One region of the Streptomyces sp. NPDC052301 genome, then DNA from elsewhere that is predicted to be linked to it. Evidence: riboswitches for the same ligand, from Rfam matches in the RefSeq annotation. Region 1 holds a riboswitch; each other region holds the start of a gene.
The links. Region 1 has a riboswitch for cyclic di-AMP ahead of ACIHEJ_RS18190 (transglycosylase family protein). Riboswitches for the same ligand answer to the same signal wherever they lie in the genome.
Positions count from the first base shown of each region.

Region 2: it holds a riboswitch for cyclic di-AMP, as region 1 does, so the genes downstream of both, ACIHEJ_RS06780 (C40 family peptidase) here and ACIHEJ_RS18190 (transglycosylase family protein) in region 1, are expected to answer to the same signal.
Region 3: it holds a riboswitch for cyclic di-AMP, as region 1 does, so the genes downstream of both, ACIHEJ_RS27420 (M23 family metallopeptidase) here and ACIHEJ_RS18190 (transglycosylase family protein) in region 1, are expected to answer to the same signal.

Region 1 is NZ_JBIUBE010000006.1:105,441-108,703, reverse strand. It holds gene ACIHEJ_RS18200 (cytochrome P450) at 1-330, shown strand, start outside; gene ACIHEJ_RS18195 (transglycosylase family protein) at 478-1,524, shown strand; cyclic di-AMP (ydaO/yuaA leader) riboswitch at 1,722-1,894, shown strand; gene ACIHEJ_RS18190 (transglycosylase family protein) at 1,899-2,588, shown strand; gene eno (phosphopyruvate hydratase) at 2,926-3,263, shown strand, end outside.
Region 2 is NZ_JBIUBE010000002.1:678,330-681,592, reverse strand. It holds gene ACIHEJ_RS06790 (LysR family transcriptional regulator) at 1-706, opposite strand, end outside; gene ACIHEJ_RS06785 (LysE family translocator) at 790-1,407, shown strand; gene ACIHEJ_RS06780 (C40 family peptidase) at 1,415-1,888, opposite strand; cyclic di-AMP (ydaO/yuaA leader) riboswitch at 1,891-2,029, opposite strand; gene ACIHEJ_RS06775 (hypothetical protein) at 2,465-2,773, opposite strand; gene ACIHEJ_RS06770 (ATP-dependent Clp protease proteolytic subunit) at 2,781-3,263, opposite strand, start outside.
Region 3 is NZ_JBIUBE010000010.1:164,488-167,750, reverse strand. It holds gene ACIHEJ_RS27425 (M16 family metallopeptidase) at 1-1,145, shown strand, start outside; cyclic di-AMP (ydaO/yuaA leader) riboswitch at 1,404-1,564, shown strand; gene ACIHEJ_RS27420 (M23 family metallopeptidase) at 1,577-2,332, shown strand; gene ACIHEJ_RS27415 (GntR family transcriptional regulator) at 2,544-3,230, shown strand.

The DNA of each region.
Region 1 (3,263 bases):
CAGGACATCGCCCCCGGGGACCCGGTGCTCGTCGTCCTCGCGGCTGCCGACCGCGACCCGGCGCGGTTCGCCGACCCGGACGTCCTCGACCTCGGCCGTCGGGACAACCAGCACCTCGGGTACGGCCACGGCATCCACTACTGCCTCGGCGCGCCGCTCGCGCGGCTGGAGGGCCAGACCGCGCTCGCCACCCTGCTCACCCGCCTGCCCGACCTGCGGCTCGCCGTCGATCCGGCCGAGCTGCGCTGGCGCGGCGGCCTCATCATGCGGGGCCTGCGCACCCTGCCCGTGGAGTTCGCTCCGGCCCCCGACAGAGGGGTACGAGCGTAGACACGCCGGACGTTCAGCTCTGTGATCTTCACGTGATCTGTGCGGCATGAACTTGTGACAAGTGATCGTGTGCCGATACGTTCACCCATCAGCGCGGCGCAGGCATCATCCGTCGCGCCGTCCTGCCGTCGCACGAAAGGTTTCCGCATGCTCTCCGGGAACGGTCGTCACCGTCGCCCCCGTCAGGCTCCGGCACTCCTCGTCGCGGCCGGCGTGACCGGCTCCGCCATCGCCATCCCGCTCCTCGGCGCCGCGAGTGCCAACGCGGCCGACGGCACCACATGGGACAAGGTGGCCGAGTGCGAGAGCGGCGGCTCCTGGAGCGCCGACACCGGCAACGGCTACTACGGCGGTCTGCAGATCTCGCAGGCCGACTGGGACAAGTACGGCGGCACCCAGTACGCCGAGAGCGCCGACCGGGCCAGCCGGTCGCAGCAGATCGCCGTGGCCGAGAAGATCGTCGCCGACCAGGGCACCAAGCCCTGGGCGACCTGCGCCCTGCTCGCCGGGCTGACCTCGGACTCCGGGCCGGTCGACGTCGACACCGGCGTCGGGGGCTCCGGGGACACCGGCGGTGCCGGTGACTCCTCCGGCTCCGCCGGGAACTCCGACTCGTCCGGTCTGCCGGATCCGGGCTCCTCGTCCCCTTCCCGTTCCGACTCCAACTCCGGCTCCTCGCAGGGCTCCTCGCACTCCGAGGACTCCTCCGACTCGAGCGCCACGCCGACTCCCGGCCAGGGCGGGGACGCCGCCACGGACCCCGGCACCTCCAGCGGCTCGCACGGCACCGACACGCCCAAGTCCGACAAGTCCACCTCAAAGGGCACCGGGAACCCGCAGGGGGCCGAAAGCTCCCCCACGGTCGATCCCGGTAACGACGAATCGGACAATTCCCAGCAGCCCACCGGCTCCTGGAGTCTCGTCGACACCGGTGCTCTCGGCAGTGGTGGCCGCCACCGGGGCGAGAGTGCGGACGAAAGCGTGACAAACGGTCAGGAGGACCCCTCTTCTGGTCGTCACGCGTCCCGTCGGCCGGACACCTACACGGTCCGCGAGGGCGACTCCCTCGCCTCCATCGCCGACTCCCTTGACGTCGACGGCGGATGGCGCGCGCTCTACGCCCACAACAAGAAGGCCATCGGTGCCGACCCGGACCGTATCGCCGCCGGTCAGACCCTGGAAGTCGGGTCCTGATCGGGCGAAAAGCGGGGGGAGTTGACGTCCCACTTGGTCACTGATGTCCGGTTTGGTGAAAGTGTGGGATGAGTCTCAGAAGCCCTGATCGTCTTTGAATTTCCGTCGATCGCCTGTCTACGGTCGAGGCCGCTCGTCACCGCGAGCCCCGGCTGCCGCAACGCCGAATCCTGCCAGCGGCTGCCCGGGAACAGTCGTCGCGTCAAGCGCCGTAGGCAGGAGCGGGGGACCCAAGGTAGGCGCCGGGCCCAGCAGTTGAGCTGGTTCCGGCTAGGGGTGAAGCCGCGCCTCGCGAGAGCGGGAGCGCGGCCGGGCAACTCAACCGGCCCGAACCCGACAGCTCACCTCGCAGGCGTCGGTGAGGGGATCGATCCATGCTGTTTTCCGGCAAGGGCAAGCACCGTCGTCCGTCCAAGGCCGTCCGCGCCGTCGCGCTGGCCGGTGTCACCGGCGCCGCCGTCGCCGCCCCGCTGATGGCGGCCGGCAACGCCTCCGCCGCCACCGCCTCCGAGTGGGACGCGGTCGCCCGGTGCGAGTCCGGCGGCAACTGGTCCATCAACACCGGCAACGGCTACTACGGCGGTCTGCAGTTCTCCGCCTCCACCTGGGCCGCGTACGGCGGCACCGCCTACGCCCCGCGGGCCGACCAGGCCACCAAGGCGCAGCAGATCACCGTCGCCGAGAAGGTCCTCGCCGCGCAGGGCAAGGGTGCCTGGCCGGTCTGCGGCACGGGCCTGTCCGGCGCCGCCTACAACGGCTCCGCGCCCAGCACCTCCTCGAAGAGCACCGCGCCGAGCAGCACCACCCGCTCCACCGACCAGCAGGCCGCCACCCGCTCCACCGAGCGGACGGCCCCGTCGGCGAGCAAGACCGTCACCACCCCGACCGGCAAGAAGGTCAAGAAGGGCGACGGCGAGTACAAGGTGGTCAAGGGCGACACCCTCAGCACCATCGCCGTGAAGCACCACGTCCAGGGCGGCTGGAAGAAGCTCTTCGAGCTGAACAAGGACATCGTCGAGGACGCGAACCTCATCTACCCGGGCCAGCAGCTGCACCTGAAGTGACGAGCGGCCCACGGCCCTGCCCCGGGGCCCTCACGGCCTCGTCCCCCAACCTGGAGGCCTCGTGAGGGCCACCCCCGTCCCCCACGGGCTCCCCGCCCCGGCGCGTCTCCCCCGTACGCGCCGGGGCGGGGTTTTTGTTTGCCCATTCTTCAGCGGCGGCTCATCCGGGGGCCCCTTTGTTCCGTCCATGAACAATGGGTACCGTCTCTCTGTCCTTCCCTGTCCACGGGCCGGTCGGTCGGCTGGCCGATGGCCCTCGGACGGTTAGGCTCTAGTCGCAAGGCACCGCCGCAAGGCGCACCGCCCCGCACTTCCAGCGTCACATCCCAAGAAGGAGATGCTCGTGCCGTCCATCGACGTCGTCGTAGCCCGGGAAATCCTGGACTCCCGAGGCAACCCCACGGTCGAGGTCGAGGTCGGCCTCGACGACGGCAGCACGGGTCGTGCCGCCGTCCCGTCCGGCGCCTCCACCGGCGCCTTCGAGGCCATCGAGCTCCGCGACGGCGACCCGAACCGCTACCAGGGCAAGGGTGTCGAGAAGGCCGTCCTCGCCGTCATCGAGCAGATCGGCCCGGAGCTGGTCGGCTACGACGCCACCGAGCAGCGCCTGATCGACCAGGCCATGTTCGACCTGGACGCCACCGACAACAAGGGCTCCCTCGGCGCCAACGCCAT
Region 2 (3,263 bases), on a different contig from region 1:
ACACCACCGCGTACCCGGGAGTCGGCACCAGCAGCGCCGGTGTGGCGCCCGACGCGGCGAGCAGCGCCTCGATCTCCCGCCGGGCCGGATGCCGCGGCGCCATGCTGATCAGCGGCTGCCCGGCCAGCTCCGCCGGCGGCAGCCGGGACGACGACGTGCTCAGCGCGTGCCCGGGAGCGGTCACCAGCACCAGCTCCTCCACCAGCACCGGCTCCAGACGCACGGAGGACGGCACCGGGACGGGCTCGGCCGGGTGGTAGGTGTGCGTCAGCGCCAGGTCCACCTCGCCTGCCGCCACCGCGGTGACCCCGGACGGCGGGTCGTAGTCCGCCACCGACAGCGTCACGTCCGGATGTGCCCGGCGGAACGCGCTCAGCGCCGGCGGCAGCAGATGCACCCCCGCCGTCGGAAAGGTCCCGAGCCGCAGCGCGCCGCCGCTGAGTCCGGTGAGCCGGGACAGCTCGTGCCGGGCCTGCGCCAGTTCGTCGAGCACCCGGCGGGCCCGCGCCACCAGCACCTCGCCCGCCTCGGTCAGCCGGGCCCCGCGGTGGTGGCGGACGAGCAGCGCGGTGCCCGCCTCCCGCTCCAGCTTCGCCAACTGCTGGGAGAGCGCGGGCGGGGTGTAGCCGAGCCGGTCGGCGGCCCGGGTGATGGAGCCGGCCTCCGCGACGGCCACCAGTGCGGCCAGCCGGGTGGGGTCGTACATGGCATCAGCCTAAAGCAATGCTTAAGGCTCACGTAGATGATTCGAAATACCTGGTGAAGGCTCCCTCGCGGCAGGCTGGTCGCATGGACGGACAGCTCATCGCCTTCACCGGGATCGCCGCAGGACTCGTCGCCATGCCGGGCGCCGACTTCACCGTCGTGGTCCGCAACGCGCTGGTCTCCCGGCGGGCCGGCGCGGTCTGCGGGCTCGGGATCGCGGGCGGCCTCCTGGTGCACACCACCCTGGCGGTGGCCGGGGTCGCGGCCGTGCTGGTGGCCGTGCCCGCGCTGTTCCGGGCGCTGCAGCTGCTGGGCGGCGCCTATGTGCTGCAGCTCGGGGTGCGCACCCTGTGGGCGCTGCGGCGGCCCGCCCGGACGCCCGAGGAGAGCGCGGCCGCGACCGCGCACCCGCTGCGGCAGGGCTTCGTCACCAACGTACTCAACCCCAAGGCCTCGCTGACCTTCCTCAGCCTGCTGCCGCAGTTCGTGCCCGCGGGGAGCCATGCGCTGCCCCGGACGCTGCTGCTCGCGCTGATCGTGTGCGCGCTGGCCCTGGCGTGGTTCCAGGCGGTCGCCCTGCTGGTGGACCGGCTCGGCGGATGGCTGCGCCGGCCCCGGGCCGCCCGTGGGCTCCAGGCGGGCACCGGGGTGGCGCTGACGGCGCTGGGCGCGGCCCTGCTGCTGGAGCCGCTCCTGGCCTGACGCCGGGTCAGCTGACCCGGCCGTACCAGACGCTCTTGGTCCAGATCTTCTCGAGCCTGACCACGGAACCGGTCCTCGGGGCGTGCCAGATCTTGTTGTGGCCGGCGTAGATGCCGACGTGGTAGACGCTGGAACCCGAGTGGAAGAAGACCAGGTCACCGGCCTTGCGGTGGCCGGAGGAGATGTGGTGCGTCTTGTTGTACTGCTGGGCTGCGGTACGCGGCAGGGTCTTGCCCGCCTTCTTGAACGAGTAGAGCGTCAGTCCCGAGCAGTCGAACCGGCGCGGTCCGGTGGCTCCGTACTGGTACGGCGACCCCTTCTTGGAGGCCGCGACCTGGAGTGCTTTCGTCGCGAGCGTCGCGGCCGAGGCGTCGGTGGCGAGGCCCGGGACCGCGATGGAGCCGCCCACGGCGGCCAGGGTGAGGGCCGAGGCCGTACCGGCCCGGGCCATGAGCGACGGGACACGATTGAGCGCAGTCATGCGCAACCCTTCGTCAGCCGCCTGTGAAGGATGACCTGTCGGATTCGGGCTGGCGAAGTTGCCCGGCCGCGTTGCCGCGGCTTCACCCCAAGGATCGCTCGGAACCTCCGCCCGTCTGCCACGAGCAGACGAACATCCGTGCCGGCGACCCGTCTTGCCTGGGTCCTCCACTCCTGCCGATCCACTCCTGTCGACCGGTTATCCGAGCGGCGGCAGGACTCGGCGTCCGCCCGGATCGCCCCGCCGTTGTGGCGGGGGCTTGTCGTCAGACAGGGATCTTCACCTACAGCTGTCCGAAAATCCCAACGGAACCGGGGATTTGTGGCGTTACTCACCACTCACCCGTTCGGGTGGACAGGGCTGTGTTCGAGTCGCCGTCAGATGCCGGTCGTAGCCCCGGACCTGGGGCGGAACCACGATTCGCGGATCTCGGAACGGCGCGGAGCGCAACTCGGGAGGCCCGGAAAACGATCTGGAAGTACACCGGTCGGCGGTACGCCGTTCGGGCCGTTTCGTGTCCGGCCCGAACGGTTCGTGTCGACGCGGCGGACCCCCCGGGCCGGAGCGGCGTCCGGATCAGCCGACGCAGTCCGGCGGGAGCGCGACGCGCGCGGTCCGGCGTTCCCCGTCCAGCACCCGCAACGCCCGTGCCAGCGTGTCGCCGTGCAGCTCCGTCTCGCCCCGACGGTGCATCAGCGCGAGCGCGTCACGCAGCTCTGCCGCCTTGCGCACCAGGGCCTGGGCCGCGCGCAGGCCGGCATAGGTGTCCCCGTGCCGGGCCGGATTGATGCGGCCCAGCAGGTCGGCGGCCTCCAGGTAACGGTCGATCAGTTCCCCCTCGGCACGGGTCAGAGCGGGCAGCGGGGGCAGCTCGGGTGGCAGCATCGGCGGCTCACCTCGCGTCCCGCGCGCCGGGCACGCTCCGGCGGCTGGGCACGACGCCGTCCACCAGGCCGTAGGACAGCGCGCCGGACGCGTCCAGGACCAGGTCACGCTCCAGATCGCCGTGCACCTGGTCCGCCGTGCGCCCGGTGTGCCGCACCAGCATCTCCTCGGTCAGGGTGCGGGTGCGGACCAACTCCGCGGCCTGGATGACCAGGTCGCTGGGCTGGCCCTCCACCGGCTCCGGCAGCTGGGGCTGTTCGATCACCATGCGTGCGCCGGGCAGGGCGAACCGCTTGCCCGGTGTGCCGGCCGCGAGCAGCACCGCGGCCTGGGAGACGGCCTGGCCCAGGCAGTAGGTCTGCACGTCGCAGGTGACGTAGCGCATCGTGTCGTAGACGGCGGTGAGCGCGCTGAACGAGCCGCCCGGGCAGTTGATGTACAGCGTGATGTCCCGGTCCGGGGCCGCGTGTTCGAGATACATGAACTGGGC
Region 3 (3,263 bases), on a different contig from region 1:
AGCACTCCGCGGAGGAGTTCGCCGCCGAGCTGGAGCGCGCGGGCGCCACGCTCGACGCACATGCCGACCACCCCGGCGTGCGGCTCAGCCTGGAGGTCCCGGCCTCGCGCCTGGCCAAGGGCCTCGGCCTGCTCGCCGACGCGCTGCGCGCACCCGCCTTCGCCGAGAGCGAGGTCGAGCGGCTGGTCCGCAACCGTCTGGACGAGATCCCGCACGAGCTGGCCAACCCCTCCCGCCGTGCCGCCAAGGAGCTCTCCAAGGAGCTGTTCCCGGCGGCCTCGCGCATGTCGCGCCCGCGCCAGGGCACCGAGGAGACCGTCGAGAAGATCGACGCCGCCGCCGTACGCGCCTTCTACGACCGGTACGTCCGCCCCGCCACGGGCACGGTGGTCGTGGTCGGCGACCTCACCGGGATCGACCTGGACGAGCTGCTCGGCGACACCCTGGGCGCCTGGACCGGCACCCCGGGCGAGCCCCGTCCCGTGCCGCCGGTGACCGCCGACGACACCGGGCGCGTGGTCGTCGTGGACCGTCCCGGCGCCGTCCAGACGCAGCTGCTCATCGGCCGGGTCGGGCCGGACCGGCACGACCGCGTGTGGCCCGCCCAGGTGCTCGGCACCTACTGTCTCGGCGGCACCCTCACCTCCCGCCTGGACCGCGTGCTGCGCGAGGAGAAGGGCTACACCTACGGCGTGCGCGCGTTCGGGCAGGTCATGCGGTCCGCCCCGGACGGCACCGGCGCCTCGATGCTCGCCATCAGCGGCTCCGTGGACACCCCGAACACCGGCCCCGCGCTGGACGACCTGTGGAAGGTGCTCCGCACCCTCGCGGCGGAGGGACTGACCGACGCCGAGCGGGACGTCGCCGTGCAGAACCTGGTCGGCGTGGCGCCGCTCAAGTACGAGACCGCGGCGGCCGTCGCGAGCACCCTGGCCGACCAGGTCGAGCAGCACCTGCCCGACGACTTCCAGGCGACGCTGTACCAGCAGCTGGCGGCGACGGGCACCGTCGAGGCCACCGCGGCAGTGGTGAACGCCTTCCCGGTGGACCGCCTGGTGACCGTCCTCGTCGGTGACGCAGCCCAGATCAAGGCGCCGGTCGAGGCCCTCGGCATCGGCGAAGTCACCGTCGTGGCCGCCGAGTAGCGTTCGTGACCGCCGGGCAGCGACAGGCACGGCGGCACGCACGCACACGCCGTACGCGCGCGTGGGCCCTGACGACCTACGGGTCGTCAGGGCCCTTGTCGTTCCACTCGCTTCCTCAGATGCCCGATTTGAGGCGGAGGTTGCCTGTCTGTGCTGTGGGATGCGCTACAAAACACCCGTTGCGTTTGAGGTCCGAGAGCCGCCCCGCTTAGCGTCGTCCGGGCTGTTCGTCAGGCAGTGCGCCGCACCCGCGGCACCGGACAGTCATCGCCGAGTCCCCGTACGGCGCGAGCCAGGGGAGCCGGGGACCCACCGTCCCTGGGGTGAATCGGGCGCCCGCGCGGAAGCGGGGGAGCCCGTAGGAGACCTTCCTGCTCCGAACCCGTCAGCTAACCCGGTAGGCGAGAGGGAAGGAAAGGACCAGCCACTTCATGGCGTTCATGTGCGCCACCGGGAAGCACCGCAAGCCCGGTCGGGTCAAGCGCACCACCGCTCAGGCGGCCGGTGTCGCAGCCCTCACCACCACCGGTGTCATCGGCACCCTCGCCGCCTCCCCGGCCCTCGCCGCCGAGAACTCCGCGGAGCAGACCGGCCTCACCCCGGTGCTCACCGTGAGCGACAACATCGCCGAGCACATCGACGCGCAGGCCGCCGCCCAGAAGCAGGCCGCCGAGCAGAAGGCCGCCGAGGAGGCCGCCGCCAAGGCCGCCGCCGAGAAGGCCAAGCAGGAGCGCGAGGCCCGGGTCCGTGCCGCCCGCGAGGCCGAGCGCAAGCGGCTGAACACCTTCGTCCCGCCGATAGCGCACTCCTACGTCTCCACCGGCTACGAGGCCAGCAGCTCCCTGTGGTCCTCCGGCCACCACACGGGCATCGACTTCCACGCCGCCAGCGGCACGGCCGTCCATGCGGTCGGCACCGGCACCGTCGTCTCCACGGGCTGGGGCGGCGCGTACGGCAACCAGATCGTGATCCGGATGGCCGACGGCATGTACACCCAGTACGGCCACCTGTCCTCCATCGGCGTCACGGTGGGCCAGCAGGTCACCCCCGGCCAGCAGATCGGCCTGTCCGGCGCGACCGGCAACGTCACCGGCCCGCACCTGCACTTCGAGGCGCGTACGACGCCCGACTACGGCTCCGACGTCGACCCCGTCGCCTACCTCCGCAAGCACGGTGTGAACGTCTGACCGACCGGACGGCGATCCGCCTGTACCTCTCCGAAGCCCCGGCTCACCGAGCCGGGGCTTCCGCCGTATTTTCGCCCTCTCCGTCAGGCCCGGTGTCCAAAAAATATCCATGGATTACGGCCCGCCGTCGGAAATTCCGGCTCATTGCAATAGAGTCACAGAACACGCGTCCATCGTCGACGTTTCACGGGGATTAAGGCGGAGGTCGGTCATGCGTATTCCGGCGCACTCGGTGTGCACGGCGATCCGGGACGACATCGTCGCCGGTGTCCATGAGCGCGGCAGCCGCCTCACCGAGGAAGTCCTGGCCCGTCGCTACGGCGTCTCACGCGTCCCCGTCCGCGAGGCCCTGCGCACCCTGGAGGCCGAGGGCTTCGTGGTGACCCGCCGGCACGCGGGCGCGTGCGTGGCCGAGCCGACCGAGCACGAGGCCGCCGACCTGATGGAGATGCGCCTGCTCCTGGAGCCGCTCGGTGCCGCCCGGGCCGCGCAACGGCGCACCGAGGCCCATCTGAAGGTGCTGCGCGGACTGGTCCGGCTCGGCCAGGAGCGCGCCAGGAGCGGCAACAGCGCCGATCTGCGGGCGCTGGGCGGCTGGTTCCACGAGACGCTCGCCCAGGCCTCCGGCAGCCCGTCGCTGACAGCGATGCTCACCCAACTGCGTCACAAGATCGCCTGGATGTACGCGGTGGAGGCGCCGCCGAGCCCCGTGGAGTCCTGGGCGGAGCACGGCGCGATCGTGGACGCGGTGGCGCGCGGCGACGGCGAGCGCGCGCGGGCGGTCACGGCCGTGCACACCGAGCGGGCGGCGGCCGCGCACCGGCTGCGCTTCCGCCGGGCCGCGGAGCGTGTGAGGACTTCGCAACACGCCGTAAACACGTCGGGTGGGCGGCATTAACACCGGCACCGTATACAAAGAGAAGGTATTCGG